DNA from 3 places in the Martinezella sp. CNPSo 3964 genome. Region 1 is predicted to be linked to each of the others. Evidence: predicted binding sites of a transcription regulator. Region 1 holds the regulator's gene; each other region holds the start of a gene.
What was found. Region 1 encodes PhoB, which activates phosphate uptake and scavenging genes when phosphate is short. Its sites were predicted from a motif close to TGTCATNNANCTGTCAT; they were not measured.

Region 1 (5,517 bases):
AACAAGATGGGGATGGGCATGGCCGAGCGAGTTGACCGCGACGCCGGCCGCGAAATCGAGGTAGCGCTCGCCATTTTCGGTGACCAGCCAGACGCCCTCGCCTCGCTCGAACCGTAGCGGAGCGCGCATATAGGTGTCATAAAGCGGCGTGGTCTCGGCCATGGCCATATCTCCTCGATCACAACTTTAAGGACCGATCGCTTCCATTTGATGAAACGGGTCCGAAAAAATCAAAAATGCCGCCTTGCGGCGGCTTGGGCACTATTGATGTTTTGCACCGCGATGTCAACAAAACTGGCGCTTTAGCAGGTGCGAGATAGCGCTTGCGGGCGAAAGAGATGGGTTCGGCGGCGCCTATTGCAGAAATGCCACGCCTGGGCAGCAAGTTGGGGAAAACCTCGAAATCGATTCCTCAAGATTCTCGCGACTCTTGTCACGGAGTCAGCCTCACACTAGGTTAAAAACCAATTGCTAGACTGCATGCGGCGGAACTAGTCACCACAATTTTAGAGCGTTTCGCGCCTTGTTCCCATGCGAGGCAATGGTGAGGGATTCTGCCATCGGAAACGCGACAGCGGAGACAGGGCATGAATTGGACAGACGAACGCGTCGAGAAGCTGAAAAAGCTATGGTCCGAAGGGTTGAGCGCCAGCCAAATTGCTGCGCAGCTCGGTGACGTGAGCCGTAATGCCGTCATCGGCAAGGTGCATCGCCTGAACCTTCCCGGTCGAGCGAAGGCGGGCGGCACGACAACCACAGCGCGCACGCCGAAGCGCAGCGCCGCAGCGCCTCGCGCCGCAAGCTACGGATCGCGCGTTGCTACCCGCACGGTGGTCACCCGTCAGCAGGGCGCAACCATGCTGAAGGAAGAGATCGAGGTCGATTCCGTCAACGAAATTCAATATCGCCCGGCTGCAAATGTCGTCGTTCCGATCTCCCGCCGGCTCGGCCTGACGGAACTGACGGAACGCACCTGCAAGTGGCCGGTCGGCGACCCGCTGAAGGATGATTTCCACTTCTGCGGCAACGACAGCCCGGATTCGTCGCCTTATTGCACCTATCATCAGCGCATGGCCTACCAGCCGGTGCATGATCGCCGACGCAACAACGGCTGAAAACCATAAGCAAAACCCAAGAAAAACGGGCCCCTCGAGGCCCGTTTTTATATTTCCGCCGCTATGTCGTAATGCCCGAGCGGCCTTGCCGCTCAGGCTTCCATGGAATAGCCCGCGCCACGAACGGTGCGGATGACATCCTGCATATTGGAGAAATTCAGCGCCTTGCGCAGACGGCCGACATGGACGTCGACGGTGCGTTCGTCGACATAGATATCGTGCCCCCATACGCCGTCGAGCAGCTGCGAACGCGAGAAGACGCGTCCAGGCGAGGACATCAAGAATTCCAGCAGGCGGAATTCCGTTGGCCCCAACCGCACTTCGCGGCTCTTGCGATGGACGCGATGGGTTTCGCGGTCCAGCTCGATATCGCCACAGCGCAGCACCGTGGAGAGAACCTCCGGGCGGGCACGCCGCAGCATCGCCTTGACGCGGGCCATCAGCTCCGGCGTCGAGAACGGCTTGACGACGTAATCGTCCGCGCCGGTGGAAAGCCCACGCACGCGCTCGCTTTCCTCGCCGCGGGCCGTCAGCATGATGATCGGCAGGCGCTCCGTCTCCGGCCGCATACGCAGCCGGCGGCAGAGCTCGATGCCGGATACACCGGGGAGCATCCAATCGAGGATCAGGAGATCGGGGATGCGCTCCTGGAGACGCAGCTCAGCCTCATCGCCTCTGAGGATCGTGTCGACCTCGAAGCCTTCGGCCTCAAGATTGTAGCGCAGCAGAACGCTAAGCGCTTCCTCGTCTTCTACAACAGCAACTCTCGGAACCATGCGCCTATGGTCTCCTTTCTTCGCTTCCAGATTATTCCGTCACCGCGCCGACGGTGTTGGCGGTATCGTCTTTCGGGCGCTCGCCTTCCGGCTGCGCGCCTGTCGCCATGTAATAGATCGTCTCGGCGATGTTCGTGGCATGGTCGCCGATGCGCTCGATGTTCTTGGCGCAGAAAAGAAGATGCGTGCAGGTGGTGATGTTGCGCGGATCCTCCATCATGTAGGTCAACATCTCGCGGAACAGCGAGGTGTACATTGCGTCGATTTCCTCGTCGCGTTCGCGGATCGACACGGCCTTGTCGGGCGAGCGGGTCGCGTAGACATCCAGAACTTCCTTGAGCTGGCTCAGCGCCAGTTCGGAGAGGTGCTCGATGCCGCGAGCGAGGCGGCGTGGAACGCCGGTGCCCTGAACGGCGATGACGCGCTTGGCGGTGTTCTTGCCAAGATCGCCAACACGCTCCAGGTCGGAGGCGATGCGGATCGAACCCATGATCTCACGCAGGTCGGCTGCCATCGGCTGGCGGCGAGCGATCGTGACGATCGCCTTGTCGCCGACTTCGCGCTCGGCATGGTCGAGAACGACGTCGTCGGAAATGACCTTCTGGGCAAGACCGGCATCGCTGTTGACGAGCGCGCGTACGCTGTCGCTGACCATCTGCTCGGCCAGGCCGCCCATTTCCGCAATGCGGCGCGTCAGGAACTTCAGGTCTTCGTCGTAGGCAGAGAGAATGTGAGTGGAGACCATTTTTCTATCCTCAAGGTGAACTGTGTGAAATGAGCCGCGCGCCTGACATCATCAACCAAAACGGCCCATGATGTAATCCTGCGTGCGGAAATCGTCGGGATTGGTGAACATCTTATCGGTGTCATTCTCCTCGACCAGGTGGCCGAGGTGGAACATTGCGGTGCGTTGCGAAACGCGGGCTGCCTGCTGCATGGAATGCGTCACGATGACGATCGTGAAATTTTCCCGCAGCTCGTGGATAAGGTCTTCGACCTTGGCCGTTGCAATCGGATCGAGCGCCGAGCACGGCTCGTCCATCAGGATGACCTCCGGGCTGACCGCAACGGCGCGGGCGATGCACAGACGCTGCTGCTGACCGCCCGACAGGCTCGTACCGGCGTCATGGAGCCGATCCTTCACCTCGCCCCAAAGACCGGCCTTCTGCAGGCTGGTTTCGACGATATGTTCGAGATCGGCTTTCGAACGATGCAGGCCATGGATGCGCGGACCGTAGGCGACATTCTCATAGATCGACTTCGGAAACGGGTTGGGCTTCTGGAAGACCATGCCGACGCGGGCGCGCAATTCAACGACATCAATGCTGTTATCGTAGACATCCTGATCGTCGAGCGTGATCTTGCCGGTGACGCGGCAAGTCTCGATCGTATCGTTCATGCGGTTGAGGCAACGCAGGAAGGTGGACTTGCCGCAACCGGAAGGACCGATCAGAGCCGTGACCGTATTCGCACGGATCTTCAGATTGACGTCGAAAAGCGCGCGCTTGTCGCCATAGAAGACCGAAACGTCCTGGCCGATCATCTTGTAGGGGATCGTCATCATCTTCTTGGTCAATGCTTTTTCGCTTGCGGCTTCCGTCATCATGTTCATCCTACGGCCCTCCCTTACCAGCGCCGCTCGAAGCGGCGGCGCAGCAGGATGGCGCCGATATTCATTGCGACGAGGAAGAAGAGCAGGACGATGATGGCCCCGGACGTTCTTTCGACGAAGGCACGCTCGGCTTCGCTCGCCCACATGTAAATCTGCACCGGCAGCGCCGTCGACGGATCGAGGGGCGATGCCGGATAGTTGGCGACAAAGGCGACCATGCCGATCAAAAGCAGCGGCGCCGTCTCGCCGAGCGCATGGGCAAGCCCGAGGATCGTGCCCGTCAGAATGCCCGGCATCGCAAGCGGCAGGACGTGATGGAAGACCATCTGCATGCGTGACGCGCCTAGCCCGAGCGCCGCGCTGCGGATCGACGGCGGCACGGCCCGCAATGCCGAGCGCGTGGCAATGATGATCATCGGCAGCGTCATTAGGCTCAGCACCAGTCCGCCGACCAGCGAGGCCGAACGCGGCAGGCCCATCATGTTGATGAAGACCGAGAGACCCAGCAAGCCGTAGACGATCGAAGGAACGGCCGCGAGATTGTTGATATTGACCTCGATCAGATCCGTCAGCCGGTTCTTCGGCGCGAACTCCTCCAGATAGATCGACGCCGCAACGCCGACGGGCAGAGCAAGAACGAGCACGGTCAGCATCAGATAGAGCGAGCCGATCAGCGCGACACCGAGACCGGCGGCCTCCGGCCGGCTCGAATTGCCCGATACGAAAAGGCCGCTGTTGAAAGCCTTGTACAGCGCACCGCTATCGCTGAGCTGCTTCATCCAGGCGATCTGCCGATCGGATATCTTGCGGTCCTTTTCGTCGACGGTGAGATCGATCTGGCCCTTGTTGGCGGAATCGATATTGGCGCTGGCCAGGAAGGTGACGTTCTCAGTCGTTCCTATGATCGAGGGGTTGGCAACGACCCGGTCACGCAGCACGACCCTGGCGCCCTCCGACACTATGGCCGTCGCCTCGCGAACAAGCGCGCGATTGGCCGGATCGATGCGAAGCACTTTCACCAGCGCGTCCCGTACGAGAACCGGATAGTTGGCAGCAATCAGTACCTTCGGATCGCTCGTGCGCTTGGCAGTCGGGTCGATCACCTTCTCGCTGAATTCGATCGGCAGGGTGATCGAAGTCTGAACGAAGGCGGTATAGCCGGTGCGGACCACGGTCGAGACCAGGATGATGAGGAAGACGAGACCAAAGATGACGGCCGTGATGCCGTAGGCGCGAAAGCGGCGCTCGGCGGCGTAGCGTCGCCTGATGCCGATATCGCGGCGCGCGGGCGCACCCGGTGTCAGGCCGCGCGGCATGTTCACCTGAGGGGAGGATACGATGTCGCTCATTCGTATTGCTCCCTGTAACGGCGGACAATGTAGAGCGCATAGACATTGAGGCACAGCGTCAGGCAAAACAGCGTGATGCCGAGCGCGAAAGCGACGAGCGTCTGCGGCGAGGTAAACTCCAGATCGCCGGTCAGCTGGTTGACGATCTTCACGGTGACAGTCGTCATCGGTTCGAAGGGATCTAGCTGCATGCGGGCGGCCACGCCGGCAGCCAGCACCACGATCATGGTTTCGCCGATCGCCCGCGACGCGGTCATCAGCAGCGCACCGACGATGCCCGGAAGGGCGGCCGGCAGGAGCACGCGCTTGACCGTTTCGGAACGCGTGGCGCCGAGGCCGAGCGAGCCGTCGCGCAGCGAACGCGGCACGGCCATGATGATATCGTCCGATAGCGAGGAAACGTAAGGGATGAGCATCACGCCCATGACGAAGCCGGCCGTCAAAACGCTCTGCGCTTCGATGAAGCTTCTGTAGCTCCCGGTCATCAAGCCATCGATCTCGGCGGAGATATCGCGCAGGAAGGGGCCGACCGTGATGAGGGCGAAGAAGCCGTAGACGATCGTCGGAATGCCGGCCAACACCTCCAGCATCGGCTTGGCGATGGAGCGCACGCGCGCCGAGGCATATTCCGCCATGTAGATCGCCGCGAACAGGCCGATGGGCAC
Region 2 (5,517 bases), on a different contig from region 1:
AACAGGAAGGAGCCAGCAAAGCGATCGCCAGCGCCAATCGTGTTTGTCGTATCGACACGATCCGCTGGCGCGACCTCAACGGTCTGCGAACCGTCAAACAGCGTGATCGGGCGCGTGCCGTCGGTAAGCACGAGCATCTTCAGGCGCGGACCGGCGATCTGGCCGGCGCGTTGCCAGGCAAGAGCGAGGTCGTCCGGAACATCGTCGCGCGAGGAGATGACGTAATCCGACGGGCGAGGCGTTGCCGGCCGCAGCGGAAATTGCGTGAGGACGAGCGGCTGGGCGCCAATCTGTTCGACGAGGTTCTCTTCGAGGGCGAGCGCATTGATATAGACGCCCGCGCCGGCAAGCTTGCCAGCGGCCACCAGCGGTTGCGATCGGCCGGCAGGCGCGATGATCGTCCGTTCGCCGTTCGGCTCCAGGAAAATTTCGAGCGGCGCCGTCTCTCCCGGTAACATTGCGATGTGTTCGACATCGAAGTCGTTGGCGGCGAGCGATTTGAGCGCCGCTTGTCCCTGTTCGTCCTGCATCAGCCACGAGACGATGGCGACATCGGCGCCGAGTTCCAGCAGCTGCTGCCCGGTGTAGAAAGCACCGCCGCCGAGCCGGGTTGTTTGGGATGAAAACTGTATCCGCCCACCCGGGATGAGCGGAGCGTCCAATTGCCATATGCGATCGTGATTGACCGATCCGATTACGATAATGCGGGGCATGCTTTGCCTATCTGTCGTCAATGCCTGGTGCGAGCGCGTCCACGATGAAACGCTGTGCCAGCAGGAAGATCAAGAGAACGGGAATGATCGACAACAGGCTTGTCGCCATCAACGGCCCCCAGGCTCGTTCGGCGCCTTCGAGATCGGCAAAGACGGCAATGCCGGTCGTGAGCGTCTTCTTGAATGCGTCGTCCAGCACGAGTTGGCCCCAGAGATAGATGTTCCAAGCGCCCATGAAGGAAATCACAGAAAGGGCCGCGATCGCAGGAATGACGTTCGGAACACCGATCTCGATGAATTGCCGCCACAACCCGCTTCCGTCCATGCGCGCTGCCTCGAATATCGAAGCGGGAAGCGACCGGAAGGCCTGGCGCATATAGAAGACGTAGAAGCCGATATAGGGGATCGACGGGATGATCATCGCGCCGTAGGTGTCGACGGCCTGGAGCTTTACGACCGCGATATAGGTGGGGATGATCGCAAGCACATTCGGGAACGACATGGTGGCGATGACGAACCAGAAGAGCACCTGCTTTCCCTTGAACTCCAGCCGCCCGAAGGCAAAGCCCGCCGGGACCGAAAGAGCAAGCTTTCCAACCGTGATGAGAGTTGCGGTCAGCATGGAATTCCACAGCCACATCCAGATCGGATGCCGGCTTGCGGCGATGGTGAAATTCGACAGCGTCGGATGATCTGGCCAAAGGCGCACGGCCTTGGCCATGATCATGTCATTGGGCGTGAAGGCCGCGGACACCATCCAGACCAGTGGAAAAACGGTGACGATGCAGATTGCCATGAGCACGATATGAAGCAGCAATCTGTGCAGTCTGTGGACGATGCCGCTCATCTATAGTGTACCCGCTTCTCGCTGACGCGGAACTGCAGCCATGTGATGGCGAGCACCAGCACAATGATGATGACGGCAACGGCGCTGGCCGGACCGAACTGGAAGAACAGCAGGCCCTGCTGCCACAGGAAATAGAGGAGGCTCGAGCTTCTGCCGGCGGGTCCGCCGTGTGTCAGCACGTCGATGACGCCGACGATGTCGTCAAGTACATGGAAGAAGGTCGTGACGCTGATGAAGAAGGCAGTCGGCGTCATCAGCGGCAGGCTGATGTTGAAGAAATGCCGTGTCGAGCCCGCGCCATCGAGTTGTGACGCTTCACGCAGTTGATGCGGCAGGTTTGCGAGCGCCGCCAGCCAGAGCAGCATGTTGAGGCCGAAGGTCTTCCAGAAGGTGACGAGGCTGACGCAGAGAAGCGCAAGGTTCGGATCCGTATGCCAGCGCGACGGCGGGAAGCCCAAATGGCCGAGCACCTCGTTGAAGAGGCCGTTGACCGGATTGAACAGCCAGGACCAGGCAACACCCGCAACCGAATAGGCGACGATCGTCGGCAGGAACAGGCTGCCGCGATAAAGTCCCCGCAGCGGATTCTTGCGCACCGCGTGCAGCATGACGGCAAAGATCAGCGGAATGACGATCTCGGCGGGGATCAGGACGGCACAGTAAAGCAGCGTATTCCATGCCGCCATGCGGAAATCAGGATTGTCGAAGACGGACGCGTAGTTGTCGACGCCGACGAAGCGGATGTCGGCCGACAGCAAATTCCAGTCGACCACCGATAGCAGCATCGACGCGATCAGCGGGCCGTATAGGAATATCGCAACGGAAAGAACGGCTGGCCCCACGAATAGATAGGGGGCCAGCGATCGAAAACGAAATGGCATGATGCGGAGCCTATGCCGAAATCAGTCCGGTAAGCTCGTCATGAGCGCCCTTGATGCCGTCGGCAACCGTCGTTTCCTTGAGCAGCATGCGCGAAACCCACTTGCGCCACACGGCTTGGCCTTCGAGGCCACGCTTGCCCGGCCAGATCGTTTCCGCGGTCAGGCCATCGGTCAGCTGGGCAGCGGCCGGCTTCATGAACTCGTTGATGAGCGGGATGTCATGCTTCGAGGTGTTGAGGTACCCGGTCTGAGACCAGAGCGCCTGGCCTTCCTTCGATGCACAGAATTCAAGGAAGGCAAGCGAAGCTTCCGCCTGTTCCTTGTTGCGCGTGTAGACGGCGAGGAAATTGCCGCCGCTGTTCATCTTGCGCGGATGTCCCGACAGGCCTGGGAACTTGGTCGTGACGGCCTTTGCCGCGCCGAAGGGGAAGGTGACGGCGGCAGTCGAGCTGGTCGTGCAGATGGCAAGGGCGCCGGCCTGGAACGCGGCGGTCTGCTCCTTGTCGCTGACGGGCAGCCAGAGGCCTTCATGGGCCGGTGCGCAATATTCGGTCATGCCGGCGATTGCTTCGGGGCTGTTGAGCGCCAGCTTGCCATCGGGATCGATGATGAAGCCGCCGGCATTCTGGATGAAGGACTGGCTCGTCCATTCGTTGTTGGAAAGAGAGATCGGGGAGCGGTAGGTGGGGTGCTTGCCCTTGAGGGATGCATCGAGCTTGCGCGCGGTCTCGTAAAGCCACTTCGTATCAGGTGTCTCCGGCAGATTTGGATCGAGGCCGGCAGCTTTCCACATGTCGCTGTTGATATAGGTGATCGGGGTCGACATGGCCCAGGGAAGGCCGATGACGGCGCCGTCGATGGTGACCAGCGGCAGAACCGACGAACGGAAATTGGCAAGGATCGCTTCGGCTTTCGCCGCATTGATCTCGCGCAGGTCGCGCGCGCCGAGCGTGCGTTTGGCGAAATAGCCGAACTTCCAGCCGGTGACCATCATGGCCGGCGGGCGGCCCGCGGCAACGCTTGCGACGGCCTTGGCCGTCACCGCCTCATAGTCGCCGTCGAAACGATTGGTGACCGTGACGCCCAGCTGCTTGGCGTTGAATGCATCGACGACCTTCTGGAAGGGCTTGTCGGAGCCCCAGGTGCTCGAAATTTCGATGGCCGCATCGGCGGACCGGGCCTTGCCGATCATAGCCATTGATGTGCCGATGACTGCGGTCGTACCCGCGATAAATTGACGACGATTAAGCCCTACCATCTTATCCTCAATATCCGAATGATTAATAAAACATTCGGATATTTACCTAACGATAGCGAGTGACATCCATATGAAGGGGAATGTGGCTAAGCACCAAGGTCCGATGGCGAAATTGACTTAAGTCGTTGTTTACTAGATTTCCGATATTCGGCAGAGATTGAAAATCGATGCTGTAGCCGATATATGACATTCGAATGACATGGTTGAATTCGGAAGGCAGGCATGGAGAAGAAATTGCTGCACGGGCAATGGCAACAGGTCGAAAGCGATATTGCTGAAGATATCCTGACCGGCCGCCTGTCACCAAAGACACAGCTTCCGACGGAATCCGACCTGATGGAACGTTTTGGTGTCGGACGGCACACCATACGGCGGGCCATTTCCCGCCTCGAAAGCCGAGGACTCGTGCTGGTCGAGCAGGGGCGCGGAACCTTTGTGCGGGATAGTCGCCTCGATTACCGCTTGTCCGAACGTACGCGCTTCTCGCAAAATCTGCTCGATCAGGGCAGGGAACCGCTCGGCCAAGCCATCCACGAAGAAGTTGTTCCGGCCTCGGAACTGATCGCCGAAGCTTTGCGGCTTCCCCTAGGCGAGCCGGTCTACCATATCGTGAGGCGAGGCTTCGCCGACGAGGAGCCGATCAACTATTCGCATGCCTATTACCCCGTGCGTCGTTTTCCGGGCTTCGACGAGGCGCGGCGCAGCGGGAGAAGCGTGACCGTCATTCTGGCCGAATACGGCATCCCCGACTATATCCGCCTGCGCACCGATATCATCGTTCGTCTGCCGACGAGTGAGGAGGCGAAGCAACTCTGCCAGTCCATGTCTCAGCCGGTGGCTGTGTCGAGAAAGGTGGACGTCGATCTCAAGGGCACCCCGATCTCCTATTCGGAATCTGTATGGCCGGGTGAGCGCATACAATTCTCGATCGACAATACCAGCCAGCTTCTGGACGTGCTTGCGCGCGGCGAAGTGGGCTGACCAGATCGGTTCTGCGCGATTGGCCTCTTCAGAGCCCGAATGACGCGTCTGCTGCGATATGCTAATGTTGCGGTCTATCAGGCGTGCAGCGGGTGATGGTGATGTTGGAGGCAGACAAGGTATTCGCTGGCTCAATCCCGGAAAACTACGACCGCCACATGGTGCCGTTGATTTTCGAGCCTTACGCAGCAGATATTGCACGGCGAGCCGCGTCCTTGCGGCCTGGCGCGGTGTTGGAAATTGCCGCGGGGACCGGCGTTGTCACCCGAGCCTTGGCGCCGAAACTAACCGCCGATGCAAGCTATGTCGTCACCGACCTCAACCAGCCGATGCTCGATTACGCCGCTTCGCGGCAAGCTCCGGACAGCCGCATCACTTGGCAGCAAGCGGATGCCATGGCGCTGCCGTTCGAAAATTCATCCTTTGACCTCGTCTTTTGCCAGTTCGGCGCGATGTTCTTTCCTGATCGCATCTCGGCCTATCGCGAAGCAAAGCGCGTTCTGAAGCGCGGCGGACATTTCCTGTTCAACGTCTGGGACCGCATCGAAGAGAATATATTCGCGGATGATGTGACGAACGCACTTGCCAGGATTTTTCCGAACGATCCGCCGCGCTTTCTCGCGCGCACTCCGCATGGTTACCACGATGTGGACCGGATTCGCGGCGACCTCGAAGCTGCAGGTTTCTCCGAAATTGTGATCGAAACGAGAGCCGAACAAAGCCGGGCATCCTCACCGCGCCTTCCAGCCGTCGCCTATTGTCAGGGAACTCTGCTTCGCACCGAAATCGAGGCCAGAGAAGCGGGGAAGCTTGAGGCGGCAACCGACCATGCCGCCG
Region 3 (5,517 bases), on a different contig from region 1:
GCCAGGAAGTAAAGCCTGAGCGGGCCAAGGTGATCCGCGAAAGAGCCCTTGCCATCAAGGCGGCGAAGAAGGGTGGCCACTAAACCCTTGGGCGACTGACGTATAACGGTTGGAAATCGAAAGTGACCGTTATGCCAATTGAGAAAATGCTAGGAATGATTAGGACTTGCCCTCATCATTTGAGGCCAGACGGAGAGTTGTATGTGCGGCATTGTTGGGATCGTCGGAACGAAGCCCGTAGCGGATCGCTTGGTGGATGCGCTGCGGCGCCTCGAATACCGCGGCTATGATTCGGCCGGCGTTGCGACGATCCACAACGGCGCGATGGATCGCCGCCGTGCGGAAGGGAAGCTGTTCAATCTGGAAAAGCGGCTCGAGTCCGATCCGCTGCCTGGCACGACGGGCATCGCTCATACGCGTTGGGCAACCCATGGCGTACCCAATGAGACGAACGCGCATCCGCATTTCGTCGAAGGCGTCGCCGTCGTTCATAACGGCATCATTGAAAACTTCTCCGAACTCCGCGAGGAGCTGAAGGCCGAGGGCAGGGTATTTGCCTCGCAGACGGATACTGAAGTCGTCGCGCACCTGCTGGCGAATTACATCCGTGACGGCCTCGATCCTCGCGCGGCAATGCTGAAGATGCTGAACCGCGTGACCGGTGCCTACGCACTGGCTGTGATGTTCGAAAACGATCCCGGCACGCTGATGGCCGCGCGCTCCGGCCCACCGCTCGCCGTCGGTTACGGCAAGGGCGAAATGTTCCTCGGTTCGGATGCGATCGCGCTTGCCCCGTTCACCAACGAGATCACCTATCTCGTCGACGGCGATTGCGCCGTCGTCACCCATGCCGGCGCCACCATCCTCGACTTCAACGGCAAGGAAGTGAAAAGGCCGCGGCAGATCTCCCAGGCGACCGCCTACGTGGTCGACAAGGGCAATCACCGTCACTTCATGGAAAAGGAAATCTACGAGCAGCCGGAGGTCATCTCCCATGCGCTCAGCCACTATGTCGATTTCGCCAGCCATCGCGTGCGCCCGGATATTTCGACGATCGACTTCGGCGGCGTATCGGGTCTTGCAATCTCTGCCTGCGGCACCGCCTATCTTGCCGGCCTGATCGGCAAATACTGGTTCGAGCGCTATGCGCGTCTTCCGGTGGAAATCGATGTCGCCTCCGAGTTCCGTTATCGCGAAATGCCGTTGTCGCCTTCGCAGGCGGCGCTGTTCATCTCGCAATCCGGCGAGACCGCGGATACCTTGGCTTCGCTGCGCTACTGCAGGGACAATGGCCTGAAGATCGGCGCCGTGGTCAATGTCAGGGAATCGACCATCGCGCGTGAATCCGACGCAGTGTTTCCGATCTTGGCCGGTCCTGAGATCGGTGTCGCCTCGACGAAGGCCTTCACCTGCCAGCTTGCCGTTCTCGCGTCGCTTGCGATCGGAGCGGGTGTCGCCCGCGGCACCGTCAGCGCCAAGGATGAGGAAGAGATGGTGCGTCATCTCGTCGAGATGCCACGCATCATGGCGAATGTCCTGAATATCATCCAGCCGCAGATGGAAAGCCTGTCGCGAGAGATCTCGAAATTCAAGGACGTGCTCTATCTCGGCCGCGGCACCAGCTTCCCGCTTGCCATGGAAGGCGCACTGAAGCTCAAGGAAATTTCCTATATCCATGCGGAAGGCTATGCAGCCGGCGAGCTGAAGCATGGGCCGATCGCGTTGATCGACGAGAACATGCCCGTCATCGTCATCGCGCCGCATGACCGCTTCTTCGACAAGACCGTCTCCAACATGCAGGAAGTGGCGGCGCGCGGCGGCCGAATCATCTTCATCACGGATGAGCTTGGCGCGGCAGCCTCGACCTTGCCAACCATGGCGACCATTACCTTGCCCGTTGTCGACGAAATCATCGCGCCGATCATCTTTTCGCTGCCGATTCAATTGCTTGCCTATCATACGGCTGTCTTCATGGGCACGGACGTCGATCAGCCGCGCAATCTCGCCAAATCGGTCACCGTGGAATAAGCGCTTTCCGTCCCGCACTTCCCGTCACGTCGTCGTGAGCCAGGCCTTAGTTCGGCGCGGTGAAGCGGCTGGCGGGTTGTGTGCCGCCCGGATTTCTGGCACGATTCGTCTACGGAGATGGTGGGGAGGATTTGCCGGGTAGCGGTAGGCGGCGGAACGGAGTTTTCGAGCGGCGAATGACTGAAAAACTCATCAAAATGTCCGTAACCACACGGATCAGAAACAATTTCCTGGCCGGCCTGATCATCTGCGCTCCGATTGCCATTACCCTTTGGTTGACCTGGTCGGTGGTCCACTGGGCCGATAGCTGGGTCCGCCCCTATATTCCTGCGCGCTACGATCCTGAGAGCTATCTCAATTTTGCCGTTCCCGGCACCGGCCTGCTGATCGCGATGATCTTCATCACGCTGGTCGGTTTTCTCGCCAAGAACCTTATCGGGCAGAGCATCGTCCGCGTCGGCGAGTCGATCGTCAATCGCGTGCCGCTGGTGCGGACCATCTACAAGAGCGTCAAGCAGATCTTCGAAACGGTGCTGAAGGAGCAGGGCACCTCGTTCAAGAAGGTCGGGCTGATCGAATATCCGAGCCCGGGTCTCTGGTCCATGGTCTTCATATCGACGGATGCCAAGGGCGAGATTGCCTCGAAATTCAACGCCATGGGACAGGACATGGTGGCGGTTTTCCTGCCGCCAACGCCGGTGCCGACGGCCGGATTTCTGGTTTTCGTTCCGCGCGAAAAGATCACGGTGCTCGATATGAGCCCCGAGGACGGCGCCAAGCTGCTGATCTCGGGCGGTCTCGTAGCCCCTGACTATAAGGAACTGCTGCCCGCCAAGGAATTGCGGCAGCCGGTTCCTCTAAAGTCCTTGACCTAGAATTGCTCATCTTCCGATAGTTGGATCAATATCTTCGCGCGGGGCGCGAACTGTCATGCCTCTATCATATTGACGACGTAGATCGTCAGCTGGGGCAGATAATAGCATGTATCTCAGCATCGATGTTCGGGGCACCGGCGCCGGGCAGTCGTTTTTCGGCGCGGACGCAAAACGGGCCGAAGATGGATGCCGTTGTCTCCACAAAGCTTTTCATCAGGAGGATATTGTCTTGAGATATATGCATTCGAAGAGCCTGGCGCTGCTGTCGGCGGTATTTGCCACATTTGTTTTAATGGCGCCCGTGGTGGCGCTTGCAGATAAATCCGTGACGGTCGAAGGCGTGACGCTTGTCAACAAGGGCCGCGTCGCTGTAGGCCGCATCCCGGCCAATCTGCGCGACAAGTTCGGCGAAACTTTCGGCTCGGGTTCTGGCATGTCGATCGACGCCAAGAGCTGGGTCCGCAATGCCGACGGCACCTACAAAGGGGCGCTGTGGCTGCTGCCGGACCGCGGCTACAATGCCGTTGGCACGACCGATTATCGCCCGCGCCTGAACACGATTGAAGTCACGCTGACGCCCGTAGCGCTGGGCATCACCCCGCCGGCCGGCAAGGAACAGTCGGGCGTCGACGCAAAGCTCGTCGATACGACACTGTTGAAGGATGACAAGGGCGCCGACACCACCGGTCTCGACCCGGCGAACGGTACCCGCAAGGCGGAAGGCAACATGCCTCTGCTGCCCCAGGCGCCGAACGGTAAGATTTCTCTCGACACCGAAGCCGTCGCGCATTTGCCCGACGGCACGATGTTCATCAGCGACGAGTACGGTCCCTATATCTACCGCTTCGCTGCCGATGGCCGCATGATGTCCGCCACTCCTCCGCCGGCGGCCCTGCTGCCGATGCGCAATGGCGTCGTCAATTTTGCCTCCAATAATCCCGGCCCCGGTGAAACCGCTCCGGATCCGAAGGATCCGACCAGCGGCCGCCAGAACAACCAGGGTCTGGAAGGCATGTCGCTGACGCCCGATGGCAAGTTCCTGATCGCCGTGCTGCAGTCCGCAACCCGCCAGGATGGCGGCGATTCCAGCTCCACGCGCCAGAACACTCGCGCGCTGGTCTATGATGCCGCCGATCCTGCAAATCTGAAGCTGGTCCATGAATACGTCGTGCCGCTGCCGGTGTTCACGAATGACAAGGGCAAGACAGCTGTTGCCGCCCAGAGTGAGATCTACGCGCTTTCGTCACAGACCTTCCTGATGCTGGCGCGCGACAGCAACAACGGTTACGGCCAGAAGGGCGACAAGTCGCTCTATCGCAGCATCGTTGCTGTCGATGTGTCCGCAGCGACCGATATTGCCGGCGGTAAGTTCGATGCCGATACCGCGGTCGCGCCGAAGGGTATTCTCGATCCTTCGGTGAAGCCGGCAACGGTCAGCCAATTCATCGATATCAACGACAGCGCCGATCTCGCTCGCTTCGGCCTGCACAATGGCGCGCCGAACGACCGCAATAACCTCTCGGAAAAGTGGGAAGCCATGTCACTCGTCAGTATTCAGGATCCGAAGCTGCCGGACGATTACTTCCTGTTCGTCGCCAACGACAACGACTTCCTGACCCAGGACGGCTTCCAGGTCGGCGCCGCCTACAAGGGTGATGGCGGAGCCGATGTCGACACCATGTTCCAGGTGTTTCAGGTCACCATTCCGGGTCTTGCCGGCAAGTGATCTTGTGAGACTGGGATGGACGCGGCAATCGCGTCCATCCGCTCATCCCGCCCGGAGGAAGCGGATCGCCTCGTCGCGGCGGAAGAGGTAGAGCAGGGTACGAACCGCATTCCCGCGCTCGCTCGTCAGATCCGGATCGCGCTCGATGAGATAGGCGGCATCCTTGCGGGCGATTTCCAGAAGATCGGCATGAGCCTCAAGGCTGGCGATGCGGAAGCCCGGTGTTCCGGACTGGCGCGTGCCGAGAAGCTCACCTTCGCCACGCAGCTTCAAATCCTCCTCGGCAATCCGGAAGCCATCCTCTGTGTCGCGCATGATCGACAGCCGCGCATGGCCGGTTTCGCCGAGCGGTCCCTTGTAGAGAAGAATGCACGTCGAGGCTTCATCGCCGCGTCCGACGCGCCCGCGCAGCTGGTGAAGCTGCGCCAGACCGAAGCGCTCCGCATGTTCGATGATCATGATCGTCGCATCGGGCACATCGACACCCACTTCGACGACAGTCGTGGCGACCAGGAGACGGATCTCGCCGTTCTTGAAGGCCATCATGACGGCATCTTTTTCCGGACCGCTCATACGGCCATGGATGAGGCCGATGCCGGGGCCGAGCGCCTTGGTCAATGTCTCATGTCGTTCCTCGACCGACATTAAATCGGATTCTTCGGATTCCTCGACAAGTGGGCATATCCAATAGGCTTTCTTGCCTTCGGAGAGTGCGCTTCTCAAGCGGGTGACGATATCGCCGGTACGTTCGTTCGGAACGGTGATCGTCTGGATCGGCTTGCGGCCCGCCGGCTTCTCAGTGAGTTTGGAAACGTCCATGTCGCCAAAAGCGGCCAGCACCAGCGTTCGCGGGATCGGTGTCGCGGTCATGACGAGCATGTGGGGCGA

Region 2: a site for PhoB is predicted at 3,883-3,899, ahead of phnF (phosphonate metabolism transcriptional regulator PhnF). Genes of this name have one in related genera too.
Region 3: a site for PhoB is predicted at 2,955-2,971, ahead of AC13Q5_RS00685 (esterase-like activity of phytase family protein). Genes of this name have one in related genera too.

The regions. Positions count from the first base shown of each region.
Region 1 covers NZ_JBXSOW010000007.1:138,220-143,736, forward strand. The annotation lists gene AC13Q5_RS21800 (acetylornithine transaminase) at 1-162, opposite strand, end outside; gene AC13Q5_RS21805 (GcrA family cell cycle regulator) at 588-1,115, shown strand; gene phoB (phosphate regulon transcriptional regulator PhoB) at 1,208-1,891, opposite strand; gene phoU (phosphate signaling complex protein PhoU) at 1,923-2,636, opposite strand; gene pstB (phosphate ABC transporter ATP-binding protein PstB) at 2,688-3,503, opposite strand; gene pstA (phosphate ABC transporter permease PstA) at 3,518-4,852, opposite strand; gene pstC (phosphate ABC transporter permease subunit PstC) at 4,849-5,517, opposite strand, start outside.
Region 2 covers NZ_JBXSOW010000006.1:269,972-275,488, forward strand. The annotation lists gene AC13Q5_RS20330 (PfkB family carbohydrate kinase) at 1-713, opposite strand, end outside; gene AC13Q5_RS20335 (carbohydrate ABC transporter permease) at 721-1,560, opposite strand; gene AC13Q5_RS20340 (carbohydrate ABC transporter permease) at 1,557-2,441, opposite strand; gene AC13Q5_RS20345 (extracellular solute-binding protein) at 2,452-3,699, opposite strand; gene phnF (phosphonate metabolism transcriptional regulator PhnF) at 3,922-4,680, shown strand; gene AC13Q5_RS20355 (class I SAM-dependent methyltransferase) at 4,782-5,517, shown strand, end outside.
Region 3 covers NZ_JBXSOW010000001.1:135,364-140,880, reverse strand. The annotation lists gene glmU (bifunctional UDP-N-acetylglucosamine diphosphorylase/glucosamine-1-phosphate N-acetyltransferase GlmU) at 1-83, shown strand, start outside; gene glmS (glutamine--fructose-6-phosphate transaminase (isomerizing)) at 202-2,028, shown strand; gene AC13Q5_RS00690 (DUF502 domain-containing protein) at 2,205-2,903, shown strand; gene AC13Q5_RS00685 (esterase-like activity of phytase family protein) at 3,142-4,629, shown strand; gene recG (ATP-dependent DNA helicase RecG) at 4,672-5,517, opposite strand, start outside.